Regions from separate parts of the Mesorhizobium sp. M0106 genome, predicted to be linked through region 2. Evidence: predicted binding sites of a transcription regulator. Region 2 holds the regulator's gene; the other holds the start of a gene.
The links. Region 2 encodes LexA, which represses DNA repair genes until DNA is damaged. Its sites were predicted from a motif close to TGTTCNNNNTGTGTTCNG; they were not measured.
Positions count from the first base shown of each region.

Region 1 (4,420 bases), on a different contig from region 2:
CGTTGCCGGAACGAACGACCTGGTCAAGGACACCGGAATTCTCGCCACGCCCGATCGGCGCTATCTCGTTCCATGGCTGATGCAAATGGTGCTCGCCGCGCGTGCCGGCGGCCTCGACCTGCTCGATGGCGTCTTCAATGATTTTCGCGATATGGACGGGTTTGCGCGCGAGTGCACGGAAGCGGCCGCCATGGGTTTTGACGGCAAGTCGCTGATCCATCCGGCCCAGATCGAAGCCGCGAACCGCGCCTTTGCACCGTCGCCCGAAGCAATAGCCGAGGCGCGCGCGGTCAAGGATGCCTTCGCGCTCGCCGAAAATATCGGTAGGGCGGTAGTTGCGCTGAACGGCAAGATGGTCGAGCGGCTGCATCTGGCGCAGGCCGAAAAACTGCTGGCGAAGGCCGCCGCTGTTCGCGCATGACTAACGTAACTGACGACAGGATTGAAGAATGAAACTCTACCGCTTTCTGTCCGGCCCGGACGATGCCAGCTTCTGCCACAAGGTGACGGCGGCGCTGAACAAGGGCTGGCACCTGTTCGGCTCGCCGACCTATGCCTATGACAAGGAGGCCGAGACCATGCGCTGCGGCCAGGCGGTGGTGAAGGACATCGAGGGCCAGGAATACGGCCCCGACACCAAGCTCAGCGACTGGTAGGGAGGTTCGCTGAAGCGCTCGTCCTTCGTCATCCTAGGGCGTAGCAGTCGCGAAGCGACGTCGCGGAGTACCCTAGGATCCATGCCGTTACCTCTGCCGAAGGGCACGGCGGATCAGGATTAGTGTGATCTACCACCGATCGGGATAGCCCCGTTACCCAGAACGGGATGATGAGCGTTCGGTTCTGCACCGCCGGCGCACTGCATCACTATCACGGCATGGATCCTGGGGTCTGCGCCGCGTCGCTTCGCTCCTTGCTCCGCCCCAGGATGACGAGGAGCGGGGTCGCTCACTCTGCTGCCTCTTCGATCTTCTCCATATCGTCGTCCGAAAGGCCGAAATGGTGGCCGATCTCGTGGATCAGCACATGGGTGACGATGTCGCCCAGCGTTTCCTCGTTCTCGGCCCAATAGTCGAGGATGGCGCGACGATAGAGCGTGATGCGGTTCGGCCCCTCGCCGGTCTGCGGATTCCAGCGCTCGGCGATGCCGCGCCCCTCGAACAGGCCGAGCAGGTCGAAGGGCGTTTCCAGCGAAAGGTCGTCCATGATCTCGTCGGTCGGGAATTCGGCGATCTGAATGACGATCTCGCCGGTCAACTTGCGAAAGTCCTCCGGCAGATGGGCATAGGCCTCCAGCGCCAGGAGCTCGATTTCCTCCATCGTTGGCGAAAGCTGGTCGTGCCAGATGCGTGTTTGGTAGATGCGAGCCATGCTTTGTCCTTTGATCCCGGCATATAGGCTTTCAGGCCGGACTCGGCAAATAGCGGGGCTGGAGCGCCCGTGCCATGCCCCACTACAGGAATAAATTCCCCATGACTCCGCTTGACTCTTCGGGCGGCCTCTGGAATCTATAGGGAACATAACAGGAACAATTGTGAGTGGAAGCTGATCGTCATGGCGATGACCGCCGTGGCGCGGGAGACTGTTTTTGCCCTGCGCCGCCAGATCGCGAAGATCGAAGGGACCTTGCCCGAGCGCCTGGAGGCGCCGGCCAGTTCGTCGTTTGACGCGGATGTCCCTCGTCAGAGTCTGACACCCTCTCGGCATCCGACACCCGCTCGGAATCTGACCATTGTCCGGCGCGGCCTCGCCGTGGCGCCGCCCGATGCGTTTTTGCGCACCGGCGCCGAGCGCCTCGATGCTGCGCTGAGCGGCGGCCTGCCGAAGGCGGCGGTGAGCGAGTTTCATGGCGCCGCGACCCGCGATGCCGGGGCCGTTGCCGGTTTTGCCTTGTCGCTCGTCAGCCTGATCCTCAGCCAGGGGCCGCGATTGCCGGTGCTGTGGATCGGCACATCCGAGGTTTTCCGCGAGGCCGGCTTTCCCTATGCCAGGGGGCTTCACGCCTTCTTCGGCATCGAGCCGGAGCAATTGCTGTTTTCCGAGGCGCCAAGGCTGCTCGATGCGCTGTGGATCGCCGAGGAGGCTGCCCGGATGACGGCACTGGCCGCCGTCATCCTCGAAATCCGCGGCAGCCCGCAGCGGCTTGACCTCACCGCGACGCGGCGGCTGCACGCCCGCGCGCAGAGTGCGGGCCGGCCGCTGTTCCTGCTGCGCCAGGCCGGCGAGCCCGAACCGACGGCAGCGCCCGTCCGCCTCATCCTGTCGGCGGCACCGGCGGCAACGCGTAAGACGCTTGCCGGGCCGCTCGCCGGCTCGATCGGCCGGCCCGCCTTCACCGTCGCCATCGGCAAGAGCCGCACGGCCTTGCCCGGAAAATTCACACTGGAGTGGAACCCCGATGAACGCATATTCGAAGAAAGACGGGGCGAGCAAGGAAGGTCTCAGGAATGGGCCCCAGAACGGCCAAAGAATCCTATCCCTGTGGTTTCCGCATCTCGCCGCCGAGAGGATCCTGCGGCAGCATCTGGGGCGGTCCTGGCGTTCCCGGCCGTCGGATCACCTGCCGCTGGTGATCAGCCATCGCCAAGGGAACACCCAGCGCATCGCCGCCCTCGACGAACGGGCTGAGGCGCTTAATCTGAAGCGCGGCATGGGCATAGCCGACGCACGCGCCATGCATCCCTCGATCGACATCGTGGAGGCCGATCCGGAGGCCGACCGGCGCCTGCTCGAAGGCCTCGCCGACTGGTGCGACCGCTACACCCCGCTGGTGGCGCTTGACGGGACCGACGGCCTCTATCTCGACGTCACCGGCTGCACCCATCTTTTCGGCGGCGAACGCTCGATGCTGGACGATATCCTGTCGCGTTTTTTCCATCAGGGCTTCGATGTCCACGCCGGGCTTGCCGCCACGCCTGGTGCTGCCTGGGCGGCTGCGCGGTTTGCTGGCGACCGCATCGTGCCCGATGGTGAGGAGGAAGCGCTTCTCGCGCCCTTGCCGCTGGCGGCGCTGCGCATCGACCCGGAGGTACGCGCCAGCCTCGAAAGCGTCGGCCTGCGCACGGCGGGCGCTGTCATGGCGGCACCGCGCGCGCCGCTGGCCCGCCGCTTCGGCGCATCGCTGCTCTTGCGCCTCGACCAGGCGCTTGGCCGCCTCGAGGAGGCCGTGTCGCCGCGCCTGCCGGTGGCACCGCTTTCGGTCGAGCGTCACCTTGCCGAGCCGATCATGCTGACCGAGGACATCGAGCGGCTGACCGGCATGCTGGCGACCACCTTGAAGAGCGACCTCGAGCGTCGCGGCGAGGGCGCAAGGCGGCTGGCGCTGCTGCTTTTCCGCGTCGATGGCGGCGTCAGCCGCATCGCCGTCGGCACCTCGCGGCCTCTGCGCGAGCCGCGGCTGATCCAGAAATTGTTCCACGAAAGGCTTGCCGTGCTCGAACAGGATATCGACGCCGGCTACGGCTTCGATCTCGTGCGCCTTTCGGTGCTGACCGCCGCCGCCTTCGACATGCAGCAGGCCGACCTTGCCGGCGAGACGAGCGACGACGGTGCCGATATCGCGCTTTTTGCCGACCGCATTCGCGCCCGGCTCGGCGAAGGCGCGGTCTTGAAGCCGGTCGCCGTCGAGAGCCATTTGCCGGAGCGCGCCGTCGCCACCCTTCCCTTCACGGAAGCGCCGCAGAGAAGCTCGCCGCCGAAGCAGCCGGACAAGGCGAAGGACGCTCCCACGACTGTCTTCCAGCCGGAACGGCCGATCCGGCTTTTCCGTTCGCCCGAGCCGATCGAGGTGCCGGCCACCGAAATGCCGGAAGGCCCGCCTTTGAACTTCCGCTGGCGGCGCGCGCTCTATCGGGTCGCGCGCGCCGAAGGGCCGGAGCGCATCGCGCCGGAATGGTGGCGAGGGGCGGCGGGACGAGAAGATGCCCCGACCCGGGATTATTTCCGCATCGAGGATGCCGACGGCCGCCGTTACTGGCTCTATCGCCAGGGCCTTTACGGCGCCTCGCAGCCCTCGCCGCGCTGGTTCATGCATGGGATCTTCGCATGAATGCGCTGACGGCCAACCCCTATGCCGAATTCGGCATCCAGTCGAACTTCTCGTTTCTGCGCGGTGCGTCGAAACCGGAGGAGCTGGTGGTCGCGGCAAAATTCCTGGGGTTTTCGGCGATCGGTCTCGCCGACCGCAACACGGTGGCGGGCGTGGTGCGCGCCTGGCAGCAGGCCAAGGTGGAGGGTGCTTCCTATCATCCCGGCTGCCGCCTGGTTTTTTGCGACGGCACGCCGGACATCCTCGCCTACCCGCAGGATCGCAAGGGCTGGGGGCATCTCTGCCGCATGCTGACGCAGGCCAATCTGCGTGACGAGAACGAAAAAGGGGCGACGCTCCTCAAACAGAGCGATCTTCTCGAATGGGGCGATCTCC
Region 1 is NZ_JAMYUA010000010.1:116,977-121,396, forward strand. It holds partial or broken gene NKJ55_RS12920 (HpcH/HpaI aldolase/citrate lyase family protein) at 1-421, shown strand, start outside; gene NKJ55_RS12925 (DUF1737 domain-containing protein) at 450-656, shown strand; gene NKJ55_RS12930 (metallopeptidase family protein) at 946-1,368, opposite strand; gene NKJ55_RS12935 (ImuA family protein) at 1,552-2,625, shown strand; gene NKJ55_RS12940 (DUF6504 family protein) at 2,567-4,045, shown strand; gene NKJ55_RS12945 (error-prone DNA polymerase) at 4,042-4,420, shown strand, end outside.
Region 1: a site for LexA is predicted at 1,511-1,528, ahead of NKJ55_RS12935 (ImuA family protein). Genes of this name have one in related genera too.

Region 2 (4,420 bases):
TATGGCGTTGGTCGCCGGCACCATCATGGCGCTGCTGCGGGGTGCCTTTGCGCTGTTTCCCGATTTCTCATCGCGACGGCCGGTCAAGAAATATGCCGCGGCCGCCGCGCTTTTTTCGATTGCGGCCTACCTCGTCTTTTCCGGCATTGTCGTGGCGGCCGAACGCAGCTTCATCATGCTGGCGGTGATGCTTATCGCCGTGCTGTTCGACCGGGCCGCGCTCACCATGCGCAACCTGGCGATCTCGGCCATCGCGGTCATCCTGGTGTCGCCGCACGAGGTGGTCGGTCCGAGTTTCCAGATGTCCTTCGCCGCGACGGCGGCCCTTGTCGGCGCCTATGCAGGCTGGTCCGATTACCGCGCCGGCAGGGCCACCATGCCGCCGCCGCGGCTGTCGCCGCTACGCTTTGCCACTCGAAAGGTCCTGCTGGGCATGTGCGGTCTGGCGATGACCTCGATCATTGCAGGGAGCGCCACGGCGCTTTTCGCCATATGGCATTTCCAGCGCGTGGCGCCGCTCAGCCTGTTCGCCAATCTGGCCATCATGCCCATCGTCTCACTGGTCGTCATGCCCTTCGCCGTTCTCAGCGCGCTGGCGATGCCGTTCGGTGCGGATGGCCCTTTCCTCTATGTCATGGGCAAGGGGCTGACGGCGATGATCGCCCTGTCCGGGTGGATCTCGGAGCGCTCGCCGATCGATGCGGTCGGGCTGATTTCGCTGAGATCCGTCCTTCTGGTGACGATCGCCCTCGTCATTGCCAGCATGGCGACGACCTGGTTGCGGCTGGCGGCACTTCCTTTTGCGCTCGCCGGCTTGCTGACGACAACGCAGACACGCATACCCGACGTATTGGTCTCGGAGGACGCACGGCTGGTCGCGCTGCCGATCGGCAGCGGTGAACTCGCGGTCAACCGGGCACGCCCGAATGAGTTCACCATCGACAACTGGAAACGCGCGCTCACATCAGAGACTATCGTCGCGCCGGAAACACCTGCAAAGAACGACCCGCAATTCGACATTGCCGATCCGGCCGACCTACCGCCGGGCATGCCGTTCATTTGCACGGACGGCCTCTGCCTTGCCAGGCATCCATCCGGCGCGATCATCGCGCAAGCCAAGGACCGCGATACTGCGCGGCCAGCCTGCGCCTTTGCCAGCTTGATCGTCATCGACGACGCCACCGCGCATAACCCCTGCTACTACGACCGGCTGGTCCTCGTCGTCACCAAACGGCAACTGGCGCGCGCGGGAAGTGCCGCCGTCTACTTCGATCCACAAGCGGCAACGCGCGCCGAAATCCGTTTCGCGGTCGAAAAATCATACCGGCCCTGGCACGTGCAGCGGAAATTTTCACGCGCGGCACGGGGCCTGCCACCATACCGCAGGGCCGACAACCCCAAAGCCGGCGCCAAGGGCGGGGCTCAGTAGCGGCGGATCAGTCCGACGAGCTTGCCCTGCACCTTGACCCTGTCTGGTCCGAAGATGCGCGTCTCGTAGGCCGGATTGGCGGCTTCCAGGGCGATCGAGGCGCCCTTGCGGCGGAACCGCTTCAGCGTCGCTTCCTCCTCGTCGACCAGTGCCACCACGATCTCACCGGGGCTCGCCGTATCGGCATTGCGGATGATCACCGTGTCGCCGTCGAAAATGCCGGCCTCGATCATCGAATCGCCTTTGACCTCGAGCGCATAATGCTCGCCGCCCATGATCATATCCGGCGGCACCGAAATCGAATGCGTCTGGTGCTGGATGGCGTCGATCGGCACACCGGCGGCGATGCGGCCCATCACCGGGATCGAAACGGCGGCGACGACATCGTCGTCATTTCCGGCTGCGGGCACGCGCGACGATGTCGGCTTGCCTTGCCGAGGACCGCCTTGCCCAAGACTGCCCTGGATGACACTCGGCGAGAACTTGCGTGCCGCATTGAGGCCGGGGGCGATCGAGTCAGGCAGGCGCAGCACCTCCAGCGCACGGGCCCGGTTGGGCAAACGGCGAATGAAGCCGCGCTCCTCCAGCGCCGTAATCAGCCGGTGGATTCCGGATTTGGAAGCCAGGTCGAGCGCTTCCTTCATCTCGTCGAAGGAAGGCGGGATACCGCTTTCCTTCAACCTTTCGTGGATGAACATAAGCAGTTCGTGTTGTTTGCGTGTCAGCATAGCGACCCCCAACAGAATCAGAAAAACAAACCCAGAACAAACACTATCTGTTCCAGTTGTGTTCCGCAACTGTTTAAAGTTTAATGAATGCGTTAAGGCTCGGGAAACAAACGACGTCCCTACCGGGGTACCGTATTTTCACCGCCGCGAGCCTCATCGCCTTGATTCTGCTTTCGTTTGCGCCCTTCTGGCTTCCCGGAGGCCACATTGACATCGGCCGTCGGTCGGCAAAGGGCACGGAAGTGAACCCCTATCGACTGTGCGGTTTGGTCGATGCACCGTGAACGAAACGAACTCAAAACGCCAACCTCGGGTTAAGTCCCCGGTTTCCACCGCCTGGTCAGGCTGCTTCTCGCCGGTGGAGCCTTGCTGCGCGCAACCAGGGAATGGAAGAACAGTCGACGCGTGTCGGGCGTTGCGTTGGATCTTGGGGGAGCAGACAAATCATGACAGGAATTCCCGATCTCGTGGCCATAAAGGCGATGGATGCCGCGGATCCGCTGCGCGCGATGCGCGACCGCTTTGTATTGCCGCAAGGAGTGGTCTATCTCGACGGCAATTCGCTAGGAGCTGCTTCACGTGCCGCTTTCGATGAACTGCGCAAGGCCGCGACCGAAGAATGGTCGCATGATCTCATCCGCGCATGGAACACGGCCGGCTGGTTCAACATGCCGCTTGAACTTGGCGACCAGCTCGGGCGCCTGATCGGTGCCGCGGCCGGCCAGACGGTGGTCTGCGACACGACATCGGTCAACATCTACAAGCTGCTGCACGCCGCCATGGCCATGCGACCGGAGCGGCAGGTCATCGTCGCCGAGGGCGATAGTTTTCCGACGGACCTCTACATGGCTGAGGGTGTGGTTTCGACGCGAAAAGATACGCTGCTGCGCCTCTCGGGGGTCGACGCGCCGAGCATCGAAGAGCTGATCGACGAACGCACCGCCGTGGTGCTGGTCAACCACGTCAACTACAAGTCGGGCGAACTGCGCGACATGCCGGCGCTGACGCGCAGGGCTCAGGAAGCCGGGGCGATGATCGTCTGGGATCTCTGCCACACCGCCGGCGCGATGCCAGTCGAGCTCGACAAGGCAAACGCCGATTTTGCCGTTGGCTGCACCTACAAATATCTGAATGGCGGCCCGGGCGCGCCTGCCTTCATCTATGCGGCTGAGCGGCATCTTTCCGACATCCAGCAGCCGCTCACCGGCTGGTGGGGCCATGCACGGCCCTTCGCCTTCGAGCCAGGCTATGCGGCCGGCACCGGCATCCGCCGGTTTCTGTGCGGCACCCAGCCGGTGCTGTCGATGCGCACGCTGAAGGGCGCGCTCGACATCTGGAACGATGTCGACATGACGGCGGTGCGCAAGAAGAGCATCGCGCTGGCGGATCTGTTCATCGAGCTTGTCGAGGCAAAGTGCGGCACTTACGGGCTCACGCTCGAAAGCACGCGCGATGGGGAAAAACGCGGCAGCCAGATTTCATTCATGCATGAGCATGGCTACCAGGTCATGCGCGCGCTGATCGAACGTGGCGTGATCGGCGATTTTCGCGCGCCATCGACCATGCGCTTCGGCTTCACCCCGCTCTATGTTGGCTATGCCGATGTCTGGCAGGCCGTCAAAGTGCTTGAGGACATCCTGCGCACCGGTGCGTGGAGGGATGCGCGCTTCGCCATCAAAGCAGCTGTCACTTGAGATTGATGCGAGAGCTGGAATCGTGAGGCTGGCGACGACGCGCGCCGCGCGATGCTCACGGCTACGTTGCAAGGCCATATTGCCAGGGAGGGCGCAGGGTGTTCGAACGTCACATTGCCGATTGGGACAACGCCTATGCCAACGGCGCCAACATAGCCGGCAGCGATCGCTGGCCGGCGGCCTGGATCGAGCCCGCGCGGGTTTTCCGCGACGTGCTTTCGACCGAGGGCAGGGCGCGGCTCGACATGGCCTATGGCGACAACCCATGCAACCGGCTCGATCTTTTCCTGCCGGCCATCAAGCCTAAGGGACTCGTGGTGTTCGTTCATGGCGGCTACTGGATGGAATTCGACAAGAATTTCTGGTCGCATCTTGCCGCTGGCCCTGTTGATCGCGGCTATGCGGTGGCGATGCCGTCCTACACGCTCTGTCCGCAGATACGCATCGGCGGCATCGTCAAGGAAGTCGGCGCGGCGATCGGCAAGGCGGCGGCGATCGTTGCAGGGCCGCTGATGCTGACCGGGCACTCGGCCGGCGGCCATCTTGTTAGCCGGATGGTTACGGCGACG
Region 2 is NZ_JAMYUA010000003.1:181,350-185,769, forward strand. It holds gene NKJ55_RS04400 (ComEC/Rec2 family competence protein) at 1-1,429, shown strand, start outside; gene lexA (transcriptional repressor LexA) at 1,423-2,157, opposite strand; gene kynU (kynureninase) at 2,604-3,851, shown strand; gene NKJ55_RS04415 (hormone-sensitive lipase) at 3,950-4,420, shown strand, end outside.